Regions from separate parts of the Streptomyces sp. NPDC046122 genome, predicted to be linked through region 3. Evidence: riboswitches for the same ligand, from Rfam matches in the RefSeq annotation. Region 3 holds a riboswitch; each other region holds the start of a gene.

Region 1 (6,154 bases), on a different contig from region 3:
ATGTTGCGGATCGTCGCGCCGCGGAACGCGTAGATCGACTGGTCGGCGTCACCCACGACGCACAGCTCGCCCGGGGCCCGGCCCTCACCCGAGGGGCCCACCAGTTCGCGTACGAGCGTGTACTGGGCGTGGTTGGTGTCCTGGTACTCGTCGACCATGACGTGCCGGAAGCGCATCCGGTAGTGCTCGGCGACGTCCGGGAACGCCTGGAGCAGGTGCACCGTGGTCATGATGATGTCGTCGAAGTCCAGGGCGTTGGCCTCGCGCAGCCGTGCCTGGTACATCGCGTACGCCTGGGCCAGGGTCTTCTCGAAGCCGTCGGCGGCCTGGCCGGCGAACGTCTCCTCGTCTATCAGCTCGTTCTTCAGGTTCGAGACCTTGGCGCTGAACGCCTTCGGCGGGAAGCGCTTGGGATCGAGGTCCAGATCGCGGCAGACGAGCGCCATGAGGCGCTTCGAGTCGGCGGCGTCGTAGATCGAGAACGAGGACGTGAAGCCGAGCTTCTTCGACTCGCGGCGCAGGATGCGCACGCAGGCGCTGTGGAAGGTGGAGACCCACATGTGGCCCGCGCGGGGGCCCACGAGCTGCTCCACGCGCTCCTTCATCTCGCCGGCGGCCTTGTTGGTGAAGGTGATCGCGAGGATCTGGCCGGGGTGCACGCCCCGCTTGGCCAGCAGGTACGCGATGCGGTGGGTCAGGACGCGGGTCTTGCCCGAGCCCGCGCCGGCCACGATGAGCAGCGGCGACCCGGAGTGCACGACGGCGGCGCGCTGCTCCTCGTTCAGCCCTTCGAGCAGCGCGGCGGCGTCCACGACGGGGCGCGGCGCGCCGTCCCTGTAGTGCGCGTCCCTGGGCGCCGGAGGCGCGTCGAAGGCACCCCCGAACAGGTCGTGCGGGACCTCCTCCGGGGCGTGGTCCTCGGGGGGCGGCGGGGCGGTGTCCTTCGCGTACTCCGTGTGCTGGAGGTCGGCCAGGAAGCTGTCGTCAAAGAGGCTGCTCATCGTCTACCAAGCTTAGGCGGGACCACCGACAGCCCGCCCCGGATTCCGCCGGGCCCGCGCGAGACGACCGGCCGGAGCCGCCGCACCGCACGCCGGCGCACCCCCGTTCACCCCGTGTGAGCTTGCCCACGCCCCGCGACCGGACCCCGCGAGCCGGCTCGTGGGGCGCGCAACGGAACCGGCTCGGCCAGGTAACGAACACGTATCGGGCATATCGAACATCGGGCTTCCCAGCGGTCACGACTGTTGGCTAGCGTGCCGACTCGGGCTGCTCGTACCCCAGCCGGCGAACAGCGCCGGAGCGGGTGGCCCACGCCGAATCCGGCCTGCCCCAGGGCGGTTCGGAACCGGGGACCCACGCGCATCACCTGGGGTGAATCGGTCCGCAGTCCCACGGACCGTAGGGCACCTTCCGTCTGTCCCGCCCGAACCCGACAGCTAACCCGGTAGGCGGTCCACGGAAGGAGATGCCGGCCTTGGCGTCGCATCGCAAGCCGCGTACCCGGGTACGCACCACCGCACCCGCCCTGGGTGTCACGACGGCGGCCCTCGCCTCAGTCGGTCTGCTCGCCCAGTCGGCCGGAGCCGCGCCCTCCGACCCGTCGGCCCGTACGCCGTCCGTCGAGGAAGTACAGAAGAAGGTCGACGACCTCTACCGGCAGGCCGGCACGGCCACGCAGAAGTACAACCTCGCCAAGGAAGCCACCGAGAAGCAGCGGAAGTCGGTGGACGGCCTGCTCGACTCGGTCGCCCGGAGCACCGAGAGACTGAACGACGCGCGGCGCAAGCTGGGCACGTACGCGGCGGCGCAGTACCGGTCGGGGTCGGTCACGCCGACCGCCGCGCTGCTCCTCGCCGACAGCCCGCAGGCGTACTTCGACCAGAACCGGCTGATGGACCGGATGACGGAACGCCAGAAGGCGGACGTCACGGACTTTCAGGAGCAGCAGGCGGAGGCGTCCGGGCAGCGCGCCGAGGCCACCAGGAGCCTGGAGAGCCTGGCCGAGTCGCAGGACTCCCTCAAGTCCTCGAAGCAGGACGTGCAGAGGAAGCTCGCGGAGGCGCGTGACCTGCTGTCGCGGCTGACCGCGCGGGAGAAGGCCCGGCTCGCGGAGCTGGAGGAGAAGCGCGAGGCGGAGGCCCGGCGCAAGGCAGAGGCGAAGGCCGAGGCAGAGGCGAAGGCGGCGGCCGAGGCGAAGGCGGCGGCCAAGGCGGAAGCCGCTGCCGAGGCGGAGGCCGACCGCGAGCGCGAAGCCGCCCAGAACGACGAGAGCGATGCGGGTACGGGTACCGGAACGGGCACCGGGACCGGCACCGGCACCGGCACGACCCCCGTCGCCGGTGACGCGTACGCCGCCAAGGCCGAGAAGGTCCTCGCCTTCGCCCGCGCCCAGATCGGCAAGCCGTACGTGTGGGGCGCGGCGGGACCCAGTTCCTACGACTGCTCCGGCCTGACCCAGGCCGCCTGGAAGGCCGCCGGCGTCACGCTCCCCCGCACCACCTGGGACCAGGTGAACGTCGGCACCCGGGTGGCGACCGGTGATCTCAAGCCGGGCGACCTCGTCTTCTTCTACGACGACATCAGCCACGTCGGCGTCTACATCGGCGGCGGCAAGATGATCCACGCCCCGAAGCCCGGCACGAACGTCCGCGAGGAGTCGATCTACTACATGCCGATCTACGGCAGCGTGCGCCCCGCGTAGTTCCGAGCGCGTACCGCCACCGCCCCGGGCGCAAGGCCCGGCGCGGTGGCGGTACGGCTCACCGGCTGCCACGACCGGCGGGAGCCGGGGCGGCTGCGGTACCGGCCTGGGCCGGCCCAGGGCACGCCGGGGCAGCCAGGTCAGGTCGAGCCGGTCGGGTCAGGCCGGGTCAGGTCCAGAGCACCGCGATGAAGATGTTGGCGACGGTCAGTCCGCCGACGGCTCCGAACAGGGCCTTCTCCACCTTCTCCTCGTCGCGCTTCACGTAGACCAGCCCGAGGATCACCACCAGGACCGCGAGCTTGACGCCGATCTTGAGGTTGTTCACCGTCTGGTCGTCCGCCTGGTTGAGGCCCACCAGCGCCACGCCCGTGACGAGCATGGTCAGCGCGCCGTGCAGCATCGCGGGGGTGAAGCGGGCGGCGCCGGCGCTCATCGCCTTCATCTGGGTCAGGAAGCCGCCGAGCAGCGCGGCGATGCCGATGATGTGCAGGCCGACGAAGACATTGATGAGTACGTCCATGAACCGGAGCCTAGCTCCGGCCATAGCAGGCCCGGCGGCCGGGCTGCCGCGCCATCGGTGTATCGGTCGCGGAACAGCGGAATGCTCGCTTCCGGAGCAGACCTGCTTCTCAACGCCGTTCATACGGCGGCCTGTTTCGACCACTGTCGGTCATTCCGCCACTGCCCCGTGACCGCCGCGTTTAGCGTCCTTCCCCAGGTGGCCGACTCCCCACCGCCGCTCCGCCCCGGAACGGCAGTCGGCCGCCCCGCCGAGAGTCCGGCGGCGGTCCGTCCCCCTGTGCGGGGCGCCGCCGGATGCGAGCGGCTGGACGTACAGCGACGTACAGGACGGAAGGACGTGGACGCCCTCGTGGCCACGCACCGAAAGCCCAGACAACGCACGCTCACCGGCAGCACCACCCGCACCGCGTTCACGATCGTGCTGGCCGGAGCGGCGAGTGCCACCGCGTTCGACGGCATCGGGCACGCGGAGCCCGCCCTCACCCCCGCTCAGGTGAAGGCGAAGGCCGACCGGCTCTACCACGACGCCGAGATCGCCACCGAGAAGTACAACGGCGCGAAGGAGAAGGCGGGGGCCGCCACCGAGGCGCTGGACTCGCTGCGCGACGAGGCCGCCCGCAGGACCGAGCGCCTCAACACCGCGCGCAACGCGCTCGGTTCGCTCGCCACCTCGCAGTACCGCACCGGCGCCATCGACCCGGCCGTGCAGCTCGCCCTGACGTCCGACCCGGACCAGTACCTGGAACGCGCCTCGATCGCCGACCGCGCGGGCGACCGGCAGGCCGCCGCCGTCACGGGCATCCAGCAGCAGCTCGGCCGGATCGCGCAGCTGCGGGAGGAGGCCGGCGGCCGCCTGGCCGAACTCAAGGCCCACCAGGCGGACCTGCGCAGGCACAAGGCGAGGATCCAGGACAAGATCGGCGCGGCCGAACGCCTGCTGTCCCGTCTGACGGCGGAGCAGCGCGCGCGGTACGCCGAGGAGGACGGCCACGGCGCCTCGCCCGCCGCGTCCCGCGCCGACCGTGCCGCGCCGCGCGGCGTCCCGGCCGCCCCGGCCGCCGCCCCGGCCGCGTCCAACTCCCGCGCCGGTCAGGCGGTCTCCTTCGCGTACGGGGCGATCGGCAAGCCGTACGTCTGGGGCGCCACGGGGCCCAACGCCTTCGACTGCTCCGGACTGACGCAGGCGGCCTGGCGGGCGGCGGGCGTCTCCCTGCCCCGTACGACGTACACGCAGATCAACGCCGGCCGGCGCGTCTCGCGCTCCGAACTCGTGCCGGGTGACCTGGTGTTCTTCTACTCCGGCATCAGCCACGTGGGCCTCTACATCGGCAACGGCCAGATGATCCACGCCCCGCGTCCCGGCGCACCGGTCCGCGTGGCCCCGCTCGACCAGATGCCGTTCGCGGGGGCGACGAGACCGGCGTAGGCGGAACGGTCCGGCGCGGAGCCGCCGTCCGGCGCATGACGACGACCCGTCCGGCATGACGACCCGGCCGGCGCATGACAACCCCTCCGGCGTGGGCCGGCGCGCCACCGGCGCGGGCCGGCCGGGCGGGCGTGCGGCCCACGGGTGCGGCCCGTTCGGTCTGGACCCGCCGGGGCGGGGTAAACGGCGTAGGGAGAGCGTGCGGGAACGCCGTGCCGCATGCCGTACGCCACGACCGTGAACGGAGGGCCGACATGCCGGGCATCATCAACCGGATCAAGCAGTACGCGAGCAGCCCGCAGGGGCGCCGGACGATCGCACAGGCGCGCCGGGCGGCGTCCGACCCGAGGAAGCGCAGCCAGGCCAAGCAGCTGCTGGGGCGGCTGCGCGGCCGACGGCACTGAGAGCGGGGGCGGGACGCCGGGCCGGCGTCCCGCCCCGGTTCGTCCGCCCGGGTACGCCGGATCGCCGTCCGGCGGTCAATTGCCTTGAGGCGGCCCGGCGCGGTGTGCGACGGTGCGCCCATGCCGAACGACCACCACCGCGCGCCCCTCCCCACGTCCGTCGAGGAGGCCGTCGTCGCCGAGCACTCCGGCGGCGCGCGGCTGCGCTACCTCTACTTCTGGGGTCACCGGCCGACACCCGGCTCCGCCGCCGGCCCCGGCTGTCTCAGCCAGTGGTGGCCCGTCGAGTTCGCCGAGGACGGCCACACCTACCGCTCCGCGGAGCACTACATGATGGCCCACAAGGCGTGGCTCTTCGACGACCCGGGCTCCGCCGCGAGGATCCTCGCCGCCGGACATCCCGCGGAGGCCAAGTCGCTGGGCCGCCGGATCACCGGTTTCGACGAACGGACCTGGCGCGAGCACCGCTACGGCATCGTCGTACGGGGCAGCGTCGCGAAGTTCGGTCAGCACGAAGCCCTGCGCGCGTACCTCCTGGGAACGCGCGAGCGCGTCCTGGTGGAGGCCAGCCCGCTCGACCGCGTCTGGGGCATCGGCCTCGCGGCCGACGACGCCCGCGCCGCTTCACCCACCACGTGGCGGGGGCTCAACCTCCTCGGCTTCGCACTCATGGACGCCCGGGAGACCCTGGCCGGGGCGGCGGCGTGACCCAGGGGCGACGGACTCGCCTCGCCCCGGGAGCGGCCTGACCCCAGAGGCCCCGGGAGGGGCCTGCCCCAGGGGCCCGGAGAGCCGCCTGGCCCCCAGGGTCCCCGCCTCAGACCAGTCGGCGGGCCGTCGCCCAGCGGGTCAGTTCGTGGCGGTTGGAGAGCTGGAGCTTCCTGAGCACCGCCGAGACGTGCGACTCGACCGTCTTCACCGAGATGAAGAGCTGCTTCGCGATCTCCTTGTACGCGTAACCCCGCGCGATCAGCCGCAGCACCTCCCGCTCCCGCTGCGTGAGCCGGTCCAGGTCCTCGTCGACCGGCGGCGCGTCCGTCGACGCGAAGGCGTCCAGGACGAAGCCGGCGAGCCGGGGCGAGAAGACCGCGTCGC
Region 2 (6,154 bases), on a different contig from region 3:
CGGCGGCCACGCGGGTGCTCACTTGCCGGCCTCCTCTTCCGCGCCGCCCTCGCCGCACGGGGTCACGCACGGCCCCTTCGCCCACCACTCGGGCAGCAGCGCGAGCGCCTCGTCCCCGAACGGGTTGACGCCGGGTCCGGCGGCCAGCGCGTGGCCGACGAGGACGTGCAGGCACTTCACGCGGTCCGGCATGCCGCCGGCGCTGGGGAAGCCCTGGAGCACCTCGATCTCGTCACGGCGCCGGATGTAGTCCTCGTGGGCTGCACGGTAGGCGGCGGCCAGCTCGGCGTCCTCGGAGAGGCGGTCCTGCATCTCCTTCATCAGGCCCGAGCCCTCCAGCGTGCCGATCGCGCCGGCCGCGCGGGGGCAGGTGAGGTAGTAGAGCGTGGGGAACGGCGTGCCGTCCTCCAGGCGCGGGGCCGTCTCGACCACGTCCGGCTGTCCGCACGGGCAGCGGTGCGCGATGGCGCGCAGTCCGCGCGGCGGGCGGCCCAACTGGAGCTTGAACGCCTCGATGTCCGCCTCGGTGGGCTCGGTGCGCGGGGTGGTCGGGGGTGCGGCGTCCATCGTTGCGTTCGTGCCTTCGTGTTCGGTGGTGACTGGTGATTACTGGTTGCCCGCGCGGTCGGCCTTGTCGACGCCGTCCCAGAGGTTGCTGTACCAGGGACGGTCGGCGCCGCCGCCGTCCTCGCGCCGCCGGTCGCGGGCGTGCGGGTCGACGACGGTGAACCCCGTCTCGCCCGGGCGTACGAGGTGCAGGTGCTCGCGGGCGAGGCGCTCGATGTAGGCGTCGTCCTTGAGCCTGGCCTTCTCGTCGCGCAGTTCCTCGACGCGTCGGCCGGCCTCCCGCATCTTGCGCTGCTGCTCGGCGATCTCGCCGCGCTGCGACACGTACTGCCGCATCGGGTAGGCGAGCGCCACGACCAGCGAGCACACGACCAGGACGAGCAGCGCGGCCCGGCCGGTGAGCCGGGAGCGGCGGGCCTGCCTGCGCGTCTGCGAGCGGTAGACACGGGCGGCGGTCTGCTCGCCGAGCAGCCGGATCCTGGTGGTGGTGGAGAACCGGTCCCGGTTCTTCCCGGCCATGTCTCTCCCGTCTCCCCTGTACGCGCGTACGTCCCCGCACACGGTACGGGACCGGGTGCGGGGACGTAGGGAGGCTCAGGCTTTCAGCCCTCGGCCGGTGCTCGGCCCTTGCTGTGCTTAACCCTTGCTGTGCTTATCCCTTGAAGCGGGGGAACGCGCTGCGGCCCGCGTACACGGCCGCGTCGTCGAGGATCTCCTCAATGCGCAGCAGCTGGTTGTACTTGGCGACACGCTCGGAACGGGCCGGGGCGCCGGTCTTGATCTGGCCGCAGTTGGTGGCGACGGCGAGGTCGGCGATGGTGACGTCCTCGGTCTCGCCGGAACGGTGCGACATCATGCACTTGAAGCCGTTGCGCTGCGCCAGCTCGACGGCGTCCAGGGTCTCGGTCAGCGAACCGATCTGGTTGACCTTGACGAGGAGGGCGTTGGCCGACTTCTCCTCGATGCCGCGGGCCAGGCGCTCGGGGTTGGTGACGAACAGGTCGTCACCGACGAGCTGGACCTTGTCGCCGAGGCGCTCGGTGACGGTGTTCCAGCCGGCCCAGTCGTCCTCGAACAGCGGGTCCTCGATGGAGACGAGCGGGTACGCCGCGACGAGCTCCTCGTAGTACTCCGTCATCTCGGCGGCCGAGCGGGACTTGCCCTCGAACTCGTACACGCCGTCCTTGTAGAACTCGGACGCGGCCACGTCGAGCGCGAGCGCGATCTGCTCGCCCGGGACGTAACCCGCCTGCTTGACGGCCTCCAGGATGAGGTCGAGCGCGGCGCGGTTGGAGTCCAGGTTCGGCGCGAAGCCGCCCTCGTCGCCGAGGCCGGTGGACAGGCCCTTGGACTTCAGGACGGACTTGAGGGTGTGGTAGACCTCCGTGCCCCAGCGCAGGGCCTCGGAGAACGACTCGGCGCCGATCGGCGCGATCATGAACTCCTGGATGTCGACGTTGGAGTCGGCGTGCGACCCACCGTTGAGGATGTTCATCATCGGAACGGGCAGCAGGTGCGCGTTCGGGCCGCCGAGGTAGCGGAACAGCGGCAGGTCCGACGCCTCGGAGGCGGCGTGCGCGACGGCGAGGGAGACGCCGAGGATGGCGTTGGCGCCGAGGGACGCCTTGTTCTCGGTGGCGTCCAGGTCGAACATGGCCTGGTCGATCAGGCGCTGCTCGGTGGCGTCGTAGCCGACGAGCTCCGGGCCGATCTGCTCGATGACGGCGAGGACGGCCTTCTCGACACCCTTGCCCTGGTAGCGGTTCGGGTCACCGTCGCGAAGCTCGATGGCCTCGAACGCTCCGGTGGAGGCACCGGACGGAACGGCAGCACGACCCGTGCTGCCGTCGTCGAGGCCGACCTCGACCTCGACCGTGGGGTTGCCTCGGGAGTCCAGGATTTCCCGGGCTACGACGACGTCGATGGACGGCACGAGCATCTCCTTCTGGGATGTGACGCTAGGGGTGCAGGGTCACTTTGGCCTTGCGACAAGAGCCTAACCGGCTCGGGGGCGTCGGTCGGCCGTTCGCCCGCCCCCTGGGACGAGAAGAGCCGCGAATGCCCGCAATAGCGGACGTAACTCTGTGCCCGACTTCCGGCACACCGGGCCTACCGGGCAGTAACACCGCCTGGTCCGGGGGCCCGCACGAAGACGAAACCCCGGCCCGGCGCGTACGGGGGAAACGCGCCGGGCCGGGGTGCTCGGGGTGTGAGCTCGGGTCAGCTCAGGTGGAGCTGCTGGCCCACGTAGATGACATCGGCGTCGTCGACGATGTCCTTGTTCAGCTCGAAGAGCTTCTCCCAGCCACCCTTGACCTTCTTCTTCTCAGCGATCTTGCCGAGGGTGTCGCCGGACTTCACCTTGTACTCGCCGTCGCCCTTCTCGAAGGACTTCGGCGCGGCGGGCTGCTCGGCGGCCTTGGGCGCGGTGCGGACCTCGCTGCGCGAGGCGGGCTGCTCGGCGGCGCGCGGCGCGGCCTGCTGCTTCGGCTGCTCCTGCTGCGCGGAGGAGGAACCGGAGGTGTCGACACCCGGGTCGACGCCGTCGTTGGTCAGGCCGCCGGCGCCGGCGCAGGCCCAGGCGCCCGGGCCCTGCATGTCGAGGAGCTTCTCGGCGGTGGCGATCTGCTGCGCCTTGGACGCCTTGTCGGCGGTCGGGGCGTACTGCGTGCCGCCGGCGGCGGCCCAGCTGGAGGCGGAGAACTGCAGGCCGCCGTAGTAGCCGTTGCCCGTGTTGATGGACCAGTTGCCGCCGGACTCGCACTGGGCGACGGCGTCCCAGGTCTCGACGGAGGCCGCGGAGGCCGACGTGGCGCCCATCAGCGGGACGGCGACAGCGGCGCCGGTGATGCCGACGAGCGTGGCGACACGAGTGGCCTTCGACGGGCGGCGGTGCTTGGCCTTGCCGGAAAACAGCATGCGACATCTCCTCACCGACGCCTACGAGGTGAGCTGTCGGGTTCGGGCCAAGTGAGTGCCCGGCGCGCGACCTGGGTCGCGCGGCTTAACCCCAAGCCGGTTCCGTTCGTCTTCCGACGTACGGGCCCGGCGCCTACCTGGGTCCCCCGCTCCTGCCTACGGCGCTTTACGCGTCGGTTCCCCCCGGCCGCCGGCAGGATTCGGCGTGGCGGTCGACGGGGCCCGCGGTGGCGAGCGGTTCGACGGTAAACACATGAGCCCGTGATGTTCAAAAAGGCTCATCAGGGAGAAATCACCCTTCCCGCCCTTCACCCCGCCCATATCCGTGCAGGTCAGGGGCGAGAGGGCGGGATCGTCCGGGCCGCGGACGTGAGTTGAGGCAAAGAGACCCTTGTCTCACTTGCTCCAATCGGGACATAGCGACCCGAACTACCCCCCGAAATCAGCCCAGATCGAGGCTCTGGCCAGGGAGGATCAGGTCCGGGTCGGTCCCGACCGTCTCCTCGTTGGCGTTGTAGAGCGCCGTCCAGCCGCCGCGCACCTCGTGGGCGTCGGCGATGGCCGAGAGGTTGTCGCCGGTACGGACGGTGTAGCTGCCGTCCGCGCGCGCTCCGCCCTCCGCCGTGGCGGCGTCACGTGTCGCTCCGTCACCCCGGGAGGCGTGGCGGCCCGATTCACGCTCGACGCCCGCTTCGCCGGACACGTCCGCGTCGTCCTCCCGGGCCTTCTCGCCGCGGTGCTTGCCCTTGACCGCGGGAGCGTCGCCCTCCTCGTCCTTCGCACCCTTTCCGGCCGCGGACGGCGCCGCGGGGGTCTCGGAGTCCCCGTCCGGCGTCCGGTCCCGCGAGGGCGCCTCGGACCGGTCCGCCTTCACGGAGGAGGACCCGTCCCGGCCGGCCCCGGACGTCTCGTCCGCCGACGGCTCGGCGGACGCGGGGGCGTCGGAGGCGTCGCGGCTCGCGGCGGCCGGCGCGTCCTTCTCCGGCCCGGCGGCCGGTCCGGAGGTCGCGCCGTCGTCCGACGCGGCGTCGTCACCCTCCGTCAGGCCGGAGATGAGCGCGCAACTGGGCCACGCCTGGGGGCCCTCCTTCGCGAGCACCTTCTCGGCGACCTGGATCTGCTGGGAGCGGCTGGCGAGGTCGGCGCGCGGCGCGTAGGCCGTGCCGCCGAACTTCTGCCACGTCTCGGGGGAGAACTGGAGCCCGCCGTAGTAGCCGTTGCCGAGGTCGGCACTCCACATGCCGCCGCTCTCGCAATCGGCGACCCGGTCCCAGGTCGTGGCTTCGGCAGCGGTCGCGCCGCTCGCGCCGAGCAACGGGATCGCGATGGCGGATCCGGTCACTCCTGCCGCGACGACGAGGGCTGGAGCCTGACGGGGGCGGCGGTGTCTCCCGTTCCCGGAGCGCATGCGGTGGCCTTTCGAGCGACGGCTGAGGTTGACGGAGAACGTAGCGGCACTCGAACGTTTGTTACAAGTCGATGCAGCGCAGATCACGTGAAGGTCTCGAAGTGACGCAGCGTCACCTGGTTTCGGCCGTGAACTCCACGGGCAGAGTGCGCAACCCGCGCATGATGAGCCCGCCGCGCCAGCGCAAATCGTCGGGTTCCCCCGCGAGTCGCACGTCGGGCAGGCGCCGCAGCAGCGTCGCGATGGCCGCCTGCCCTTCGAGCCGCGCGAGCGGTGCGCCGAGGCAGTAGTGGATGCCGTGCCCGTAGCCCAGGTGCGGGTTGTCGCGGCGTGCGAGGTCGAGCGTGTCCGGCTCGCCGAAGCGCTCGGGATCCCGGTCGGCGGCGGCGAGCACGACGAGCACGGGCTCGCCGGCCGCGACGTCCCGGCCTCCCAGGACCAGCGGCTCGGTGGCGTACCGCCAGGTCGCGAGCTCCACGGGCCCGTCGTACCGCAGCAGTTCCTCGACGCCGGTGGCCAGCAGCTCCGTGTCCCCCTCCGCGAGCGCGCGCTGGAGGCGCTCGCGCTGCTCCGGGTTGCGCAGCAGCGCGTACACGCCGTTGCCGATGAGGTTGACCGTCGTCTCGAACCCGGCGAAGAGCAGGATGAAGGCCATCGCCGCCGCCTCGTTCTCGGTGAGGTGCTCGCCGTGGTCGCCCGCCCGGATCAGCCCGGAGATCAGGTCGTCGCCCGGTTCCTCCCGTTTGCGGTGGATGAGTTCCGCGAGGTACGTACGCATCTTCTTGACCGAGCGCGCGACGCCCCCGCGCGGCCCGCCGCCGTGGCGGATCATCATGCCCGCCCAGTCGCGGAAGTCGTCCTGGTCCTCGCGGGGCACGCCCAGCATGTCGCAAATGGCGTAGATCGGCAGCGGGAAGGCGAACTCGTGGATGAGGTCGGCGCTCCCCTTTGTAGCGAAGTTGTCGATGAACCGGTCCGTGAGCTCCTGCACACGCGGCGCGAACTCGGCGACGCGGCGCGGCGTGAACGCCTTCGACACCAGCCGCCGCAGGCGCGTGTGGTCCGGCGGGTCGATGTTCAGCAGATGCGTCATCAGCTCGGCCTTGCGCTCGCCCGGAATGCCCGTCCTGCCCTTGGCGTGCGCGGAGCCGGCGTGGTGCGCCGGGTTCTTGGAGAGCCGCTGGTCGGCGAGCGCCTGCCGCGCGTCGGCGTACCGGGTGACCAGCCAGGCCTCGACCCCGCTGGGCAGGACGGTCCGGT
Region 3 (6,154 bases):
CTGATCAAGGAGGCGCCCCGCACGATCCACGTCCTGAACGCCCCGTCCCCGGCGGCCACGGCCTCGCTGCCGATCGGAAGACAGGTGGCGCGGCGGGCGCTGAAGGTGCTGGGGGCGGTGAAGGGGTAGCGGCCGGACCGTCCACAGCATCGCCGCCGGACCGGCCGGCCGACTCGTCGCTGCACACCCGTCGAGCCGCGCCGTAGAATCGGGGCATTGTGTCTGAGTCCTCCCGCGTGCACCCCGACGCCCCCCACGTCTCCCCCTTCCACCGAGCCAAGGGCGAGCCCCGCTTTCCCGGCGGCCCCGCCCCCGACCCCGCCGGTTCGCACCACGAGCGGCGGATCCGCAGCTTCCAGCCGCGGCGCAGCCGGGTGACCACGGGCCAGGCCGAGGCGCTGGAGCGGCTGTGGCCCCAGTGGGGTCTGGACATCGACGGCAAGCGCGTCCTGGACCTCGACGAGCTCTTCGGCGGCCGCGGCCTGCCCGTCGTGCTGGAGATCGGGTTCGGGATGGGCGAGGCCACCGCGCAGATGGCCGCCGAGGACCCGGCCACCGGCGTCCTCGCCGTCGACGTGCACACACCCGGCCAGGGCAACCTCCTCGGTCTCGCCGAGCGCGCCGGCCTCACCAACGTCCGCGTCGCCAACGGCGACGCGATCATCCTGCTCCGCGAGATGCTGCCGCCCGCCTCCCTGGCCGGCCTGCGCGTGTACTTCCCCGACCCCTGGCCGAAGAAGCGGCACCACAAGCGGCGCCTCATCCAGCCGGAGTTCCTGGACCTCGTCGCGCCCCGCCTCGCCCCCGGCGCGATCGTGCACTGCGCGACCGACTGGGAGCCGTACGCCGAGCAGATGCTGGAGGTGCTGACCGCGCACCCCGACTTCGAGAACACCGTTGCCGACGGCGGCTACGCGCCCAGGCCCGCGTTCCGGCCGCTCACCCGCTTCGAGGGGCAGGGCCTCGACAAGGGGCATGTCGTGAACGATCTGCTCTTCCGCCGCCGCTGACCGAACAGCCGAGCACCAGCCGGCGGACGGACAAGCGGCCGGAAAGCGGCCCGACCGGCAGACCCCCAAGCCCCGGCCCACGACCAGAGGCCCCATCGCCAGTGTCAGTGGCCCTCGTTAGGGTCGACGGGTGTACGAGAGCGCTCCGCACCTCCGGCAGCACCCGGCGGTCCCGGACTGCGAGCAGCAGCCGCGGTTCACCGCCGTACCGCCGCCTGCCCACTGGCGCTACCGGCCGCGCCGGGCCTGGTGGCGCACCAGGGCGGTGCGCGCGGGCGCGGTGATCACGGCGCTGGCGCTCTGCGCCCTGGTGATCCTCGCGATCGTCCGCGACCAGACCGGCACGCACGGCTTCCTGGTCGGTCTGGGACTCGCCGTGCTGCCGGTGCCGTTGCTGGCGTCGGCGTTCCGCTGGCTGGACCGGGTGGAGCCCGAACCCTGGCGGAACCTCCTCTTCGCCTTCGCCTGGGGCGCGTTCGCGGCCGCGCTCGTCGCGATCATCGCGAACAGCTTCGCGACCCGCTGGATAGCCACGGCCACCGCCGATCCGGCGGGGGCCGAATCCCTCGGCGCCACGGTGATAGCACCGGTCGTCGAGGAGAGCGCGAAGGCGGCGGCCGTGCTGCTGATCTTCGTCTTCCGCAGACGGGACTTCACCGGGGTCGTCGACGGGGTGGTGGTCGCCGGGTTCACGGCGACCGGGTTCGCCTTCACCGAGAACATCCTCTACCTCGGCAACGCCTTCGGGGAGGACCAGCAGGCCGGCGCCTCCGGCCTCGCGTCGGTGACCGCGGCGACCTTCTTCGTGCGCATAGTGATGTCGCCGTTCGCGCATCCCCTGTTCACGGTGCTGACGGGCATCGGCTTCGGCCTCGCCGCCCTCGCTCCCACGCGCCGGGGGCGCTGGCGGCGGGTCGCGCCTCCCCTCCTCGGCCTGGCGTGCGCGATGGGGATGCACGCCCTGTGGAACGGCTCGGCGGCCTTCGGGGAGTACGGCTTCTACGCGGTGTACGGCGCTTTCATGGTCCCCGCCTTCGCCCTGCTGACCTGGCTGGTGGTGTGGACGCGCCAGCGCGAGCTGCGCACGATAGCCGCCGAGCTGCCCGCGTACGCCGCCGCCGGCTGGCTGCTGCCCGCCGAGCCGCTCGCCCTCTCGTCGATGCGGGCGCGGGCACTGGCGCGCGGCGCGGCGGCGCGTACGCACGGAAGCGGTGCGGCGGGGCGGACCGGAGGCCGCGCCGCCGCCCGCGCCGTGGCGGAGTACGAAGCGTCCGCCACGTCGCTGGCGTTCCTCCGCCACCGCGCCCACCGGGGTGCGCTGGGCGCGGACTTCCCGGCCCGCGAGCAGGAGCTGCTGCACCACCTGTGGCAGCGCCGGGAGGTGGCCGGTCCGGCCCTGGAGTACGCGGCGCGGGCCACCGGCCGGGTGCGGACCCCGCCGCCGTGGCAGCCGTACGGGTACGGGTACGGCCCGCCGCCGCACCAGGACTACGCCGCGTACAACCCGTACCGGCAGGGGTAGCCGAGCGTCCTCGGCAAAACGCGCGCACAGACCGGCAGCCCTGGGCGCGGGGGGCGTGCGTCAGGGCTGCCGGGGAACGGGGCGGTGCTGCGGGGGCGTCCGGTGGGGAGCCCACAGGACGCCCCGGCGACGTGCGGTGCGGGAGGCGGGAGCCGTCAGACCGTGAGGCCCTTGCCGCGCAGCCACGCTGCCGGGTCGACGCCGGCGCCGTCCGGGGTGTGCACTTCGAGGTGCAGGTGCGGGCCGGTCACGTTGCCGGTGGCGCCCACGCGGCCGATGACCTCGCCCGTACCGACGTCGCCGGAGGTGACGGTCATCGAGGAGAGGTGGCAGTACCAGATCTCCGTACCGTCCTCGAGCTCCAGGACGATGCGGTAGCCGTACGAGCCCGACCAGCCGGCGGACTTGATCGTGCCGCCGTGCACGGCCTTGACCGGCGTGCCCGTCGGGGCGGCGAAGTCGAGGCCGGTGTGCTGGCCGGAGGACCACATGGAGCCGGACTGGCCGTAGGTCGAGGTGAGCGTGTACGACGAGGTCGGCAGCGAGTAGCTGGCGGCCAGCTTGGCGAGCCGCTCCGCCTCGGCCTTGCGCGCGGCCTCTTCCTCCGCCTCGCGCTTCTTCTCCGCGGCCTCGCGCTTCTCCTCGGCCGCCTCGGCCTCCGCCGCGCCCTGCTGCTTCTTCGCCTCGGCCGCGGCCTTCTCGGCGGCCTCCTTCTCGGCGGCCTCCTTCGCCTCGGCGTCGGCGGCGGCCTGCTGCTGCTCGGCCTGCTGGAGGATGCGGGCGCGCAGGGCCTCGCCCGCGTCGGTGGTGCCCTGCTGCGCATCGGCGGTGGTGACGCCCGCGGTCGTCAGCGGGGCGGCGGCCACGACTGCTTCGTTCGCCGCGCCCGCGTCAGGTTCGGCGTCGTCGGACATGAAAGCGCCGACACCGGGTAGTTGGTCTGCGTCGGGAAGCGAGTCCGCTATCGCGTCGGGAAGGGAGATCGATATGGCCGGCTTGTCCTGGGCCGTGGCGATGCCACCCGCGCCGACAGCGGCGATGACGCCGACGCCGAGGACGGTGGAGCTGCGGCCGAGACCGCCGCGCTGCTTGGCGACCCGGTGACGGCCGCGTACGGGGCGGACGGATTCCTCGGTCGGATTCCATTCCTCCCAGGTCCCCTCCCCGCCGATGTGGTCACCGGTGCCGGGGGCCGCCCCGTAAGGGGGCATGGCGGTGTGGGGGGCAGGGCTGCTGGACGCCACGTGGGCGTGCTCCTTTCCTTCCTTCTCGCCTACCGGGTTAGCTGACGGGTTCGGAGCAGGAAGGTCTCCTACGGGCCTCTCCGTGGGTACGGAGCGGCCCGATTCACCCCAAGGAACGTGGTTCCCCGGTTCCCTTGCGGGATTCGGCGCGTGCGCACGGTGCCGTCTCTTGCGACGACTGGGACGACCGCGCTGCGTTATCGAACGTTAATAGACACCAGCTCCGGTTTCCAAGCTGTTCCAACTGATCGTTAAGGGCCTCGGCCTGAACCAATCAGGACACAAACCCCCACAGACGGACGAGTTGACCGCCACTCAGAAAACATCCGTCGCATGACGGTTCGTCAATTGTTATGCGGAGGGGCATCCCACGGCTACGCAGCGTCGCGAGCGTTCCCCGGCGGCTAACTTCGGCACATGGTTGTCAACAGCACGCAGTCCGTGGCCGCCCGCTACCGCGAGTTCTCCGAGCAGCAGGCGCACGGCGTCTCGCCCCTGTACGCCGAACTCACCGCCCGCGTCAGCGAGGACCAGGACCTCTGCGCCCTCGTCGCCGCCCTCCCGCCCGGCAACAAGCAGCAGCCCAACCTCCTCCTGGCCGCCGTCCGGTACCTCGGCGGCCCGTACGAGGACTGGGCGTCCTTCCGCGCCTGGACCCTGGCCCACTGGGACGCCGTGCGCGAGGTCGTGCTCGCCCGGTTCACGCAGACCAACGAGCCCGCCCGCTGCGCCACCCTGCTGCCCCTCCTCGCCGCCCTCCCCCAGCCCCTCGCCCTCATCGAGGTCGGCGCCTCGGCCGGCCTGTGCCTCCACCCCGACCGCTACGCCTACCGCTACGACGACGGCCCCGTCCTGGGCGCGTCCCCCGCCACCTTCGGCTGCCGTACGGAGGGCCCCGTCCCCCTGCCCGAAGCGCTCCCGGACGTCGCGTGGCGCGCCGGCATCGACCTCAACCCGCTCGACGCCACCGCCGAGGACGACATCCGCTGGCTCCAGTCACTGATCTGGCCCGGCCGCGCCGAGCGCCCCCGTCAGCAGCTCGCCGCCATCGAGGCCGTGCGTACGGCTCCCAGGCCCCGCATCGTCCGCGGCGACCTGGTCGACGCACTCCCCGCGCTGGCCGCCGAGGCCCCCTCGGACGCCACGCTGGTCGTCTTCCACACCGCCGTGCTCACCTACCTGCCGCTCGCCCGCCGCGAGGAGTTCGCCGCGCTCGTCCGTGAACTGCCCGGCCACTGGATCTCCAACGAGCACCACACCGTGCTGCCCTGGCTGGACGCCCCCGCCCCCGACGACGAGCACCTGCTCACCCTGGCCCTCGACGAGCGGGCGGTCGCCTTCACGGCGCCGCACGGTCAGAGCCTGCACTGGTTCGGCCGTCCGGCGGCTCCGGACGCCTGACCACCCTCACGGTCCTGCGGCGGTCCTGCTGCCCCTCGGCGGGCCTGCCGACGGCGAGCAGCGCCATGTCGTCCGTGGCCGCCCCCGCCGTGTGCAGCCGTACGTCGGCGACGAGCGCGTCCAGCAGCTCGTCCGGGCCGGGGAAGATCCGGCCGCGCAGCCGGGCCGCGGGGTCGTAGAAGACGCCGTCGGCGTTCCGCGCCTCGGACAGGCCGTCCGTGTAGAGCAGCAGGGTGGCGCCGGGCGGGAACGGGCACCCCTGCGCCCGGTCCGGCCACGCGCCCAGGTCGCCCATGCCCAGCGGCAGCGCGGCCTCGGCCGGGGCGATCTCCGCGAGATCCCCGTCGGCGTACAGCAGAAGCGGATCCGGGTGGCCCCGGTTGAGCAGCCGCACGACGCCCTCGTCGCGCGGGATCTCCGCCAGTACCGCCGTCGTGAAGCCCTCGAAGGCGTCGAGCCCGTCGCGCCGCGCCCCCTCCCGGGTGAGCGCCCGCTCCAGGCGCTGCGCGACGTCCTCCAGGGTGCTCTCCTGCTCGGCGGCCTCCCGGAAGGCGCCGACGACGACGGCCACCGCCTCGACCGCTCCGAGCCCTTTGCCGCGTACGTCGCCGACGATCAGCCGCACGCCGGACGGCGTGTCCTGGACGGCGAAGAGGTCCCCGCCGATGAAGGCGTCCGCCTGGGCGGCCTCGTACCGCGCCGCGATGTGCAGTCCGGCGATCCGGTCGGCCGGTACGGGGAGCACCGCGCGCTGCGCCGCCTCCGCGATGGTGCGGACGGAGGCGAGCTGCCGGCCGCTGCGGCGTACGACGCGGTTGATGACCAGCGCGAGGACGGCGACGGTCACCACGGTGATCAGCTCGGTCACGGACTCCACGTGCGTCGAGGTGCCGTCGTGCAGGTGCAGCCCCACCACGGCGGCGGTCGCGGCGCCACCGGTCACCAGGGTGTTGCGGAGCGAGAAGAGCGGCGCCGCG

The links. A riboswitch is a leader RNA that binds a small molecule or an ion and turns the genes downstream of it on or off. The one in region 3 is predicted to bind cyclic di-AMP.
Region 1: linked by a shared signal. The riboswitch ahead of AC07FK_RS13625 (C40 family peptidase) and the one ahead of AC07FK_RS30040 (M23 family metallopeptidase) in region 3 are both predicted to bind cyclic di-AMP.
Region 2: linked by a shared signal. The riboswitch ahead of AC07FK_RS20185 (transglycosylase family protein) and the one ahead of AC07FK_RS30040 (M23 family metallopeptidase) in region 3 are both predicted to bind cyclic di-AMP.

The regions. Positions count from the first base shown of each region.
Region 1 covers NZ_JBWKLQ010000004.1:106,370-112,523, reverse strand. Annotated here, with positions in the region: gene pcrA (DNA helicase PcrA) at 1-1,001, opposite strand, end outside; cyclic di-AMP (ydaO/yuaA leader) riboswitch at 1,305-1,470, shown strand; gene AC07FK_RS13625 (C40 family peptidase) at 1,478-2,704, shown strand; gene AC07FK_RS13620 (hypothetical protein) at 2,874-3,227, opposite strand; gene AC07FK_RS13615 (C40 family peptidase) at 3,579-4,655, shown strand; gene AC07FK_RS13610 (hypothetical protein) at 4,910-5,059, shown strand; gene AC07FK_RS13605 (NADAR family protein) at 5,180-5,767, shown strand; gene AC07FK_RS13600 (LuxR C-terminal-related transcriptional regulator) at 5,877-6,154, opposite strand, start outside.
Region 2 covers NZ_JBWKLQ010000007.1:85,222-91,375, forward strand. Annotated here, with positions in the region: gene AC07FK_RS20165 (Ppx/GppA phosphatase family protein) at 1-22, opposite strand, end outside; gene AC07FK_RS20170 (DUF501 domain-containing protein) at 19-567, opposite strand; gene AC07FK_RS20175 (FtsB family cell division protein) at 607-1,086, opposite strand; gene eno (phosphopyruvate hydratase) at 1,220-2,506, opposite strand; gene AC07FK_RS20185 (transglycosylase family protein) at 2,788-3,486, opposite strand; cyclic di-AMP (ydaO/yuaA leader) riboswitch at 3,490-3,660, opposite strand; gene AC07FK_RS20190 (transglycosylase family protein) at 3,929-4,894, opposite strand; gene AC07FK_RS20195 (cytochrome P450 family protein) at 5,007-6,154, opposite strand, start outside.
Region 3 covers NZ_JBWKLQ010000017.1:14,913-21,066, forward strand. Annotated here, with positions in the region: gene lhgO (L-2-hydroxyglutarate oxidase) at 1-129, shown strand, start outside; gene trmB (tRNA (guanosine(46)-N7)-methyltransferase TrmB) at 219-1,010, shown strand; gene AC07FK_RS30035 (PrsW family intramembrane metalloprotease) at 1,141-2,532, shown strand; gene AC07FK_RS30040 (M23 family metallopeptidase) at 2,688-3,776, opposite strand; cyclic di-AMP (ydaO/yuaA leader) riboswitch at 3,788-3,935, opposite strand; gene AC07FK_RS30045 (DUF2332 domain-containing protein) at 4,194-5,177, shown strand; gene AC07FK_RS30050 (PP2C family protein-serine/threonine phosphatase) at 5,116-6,154, opposite strand, start outside.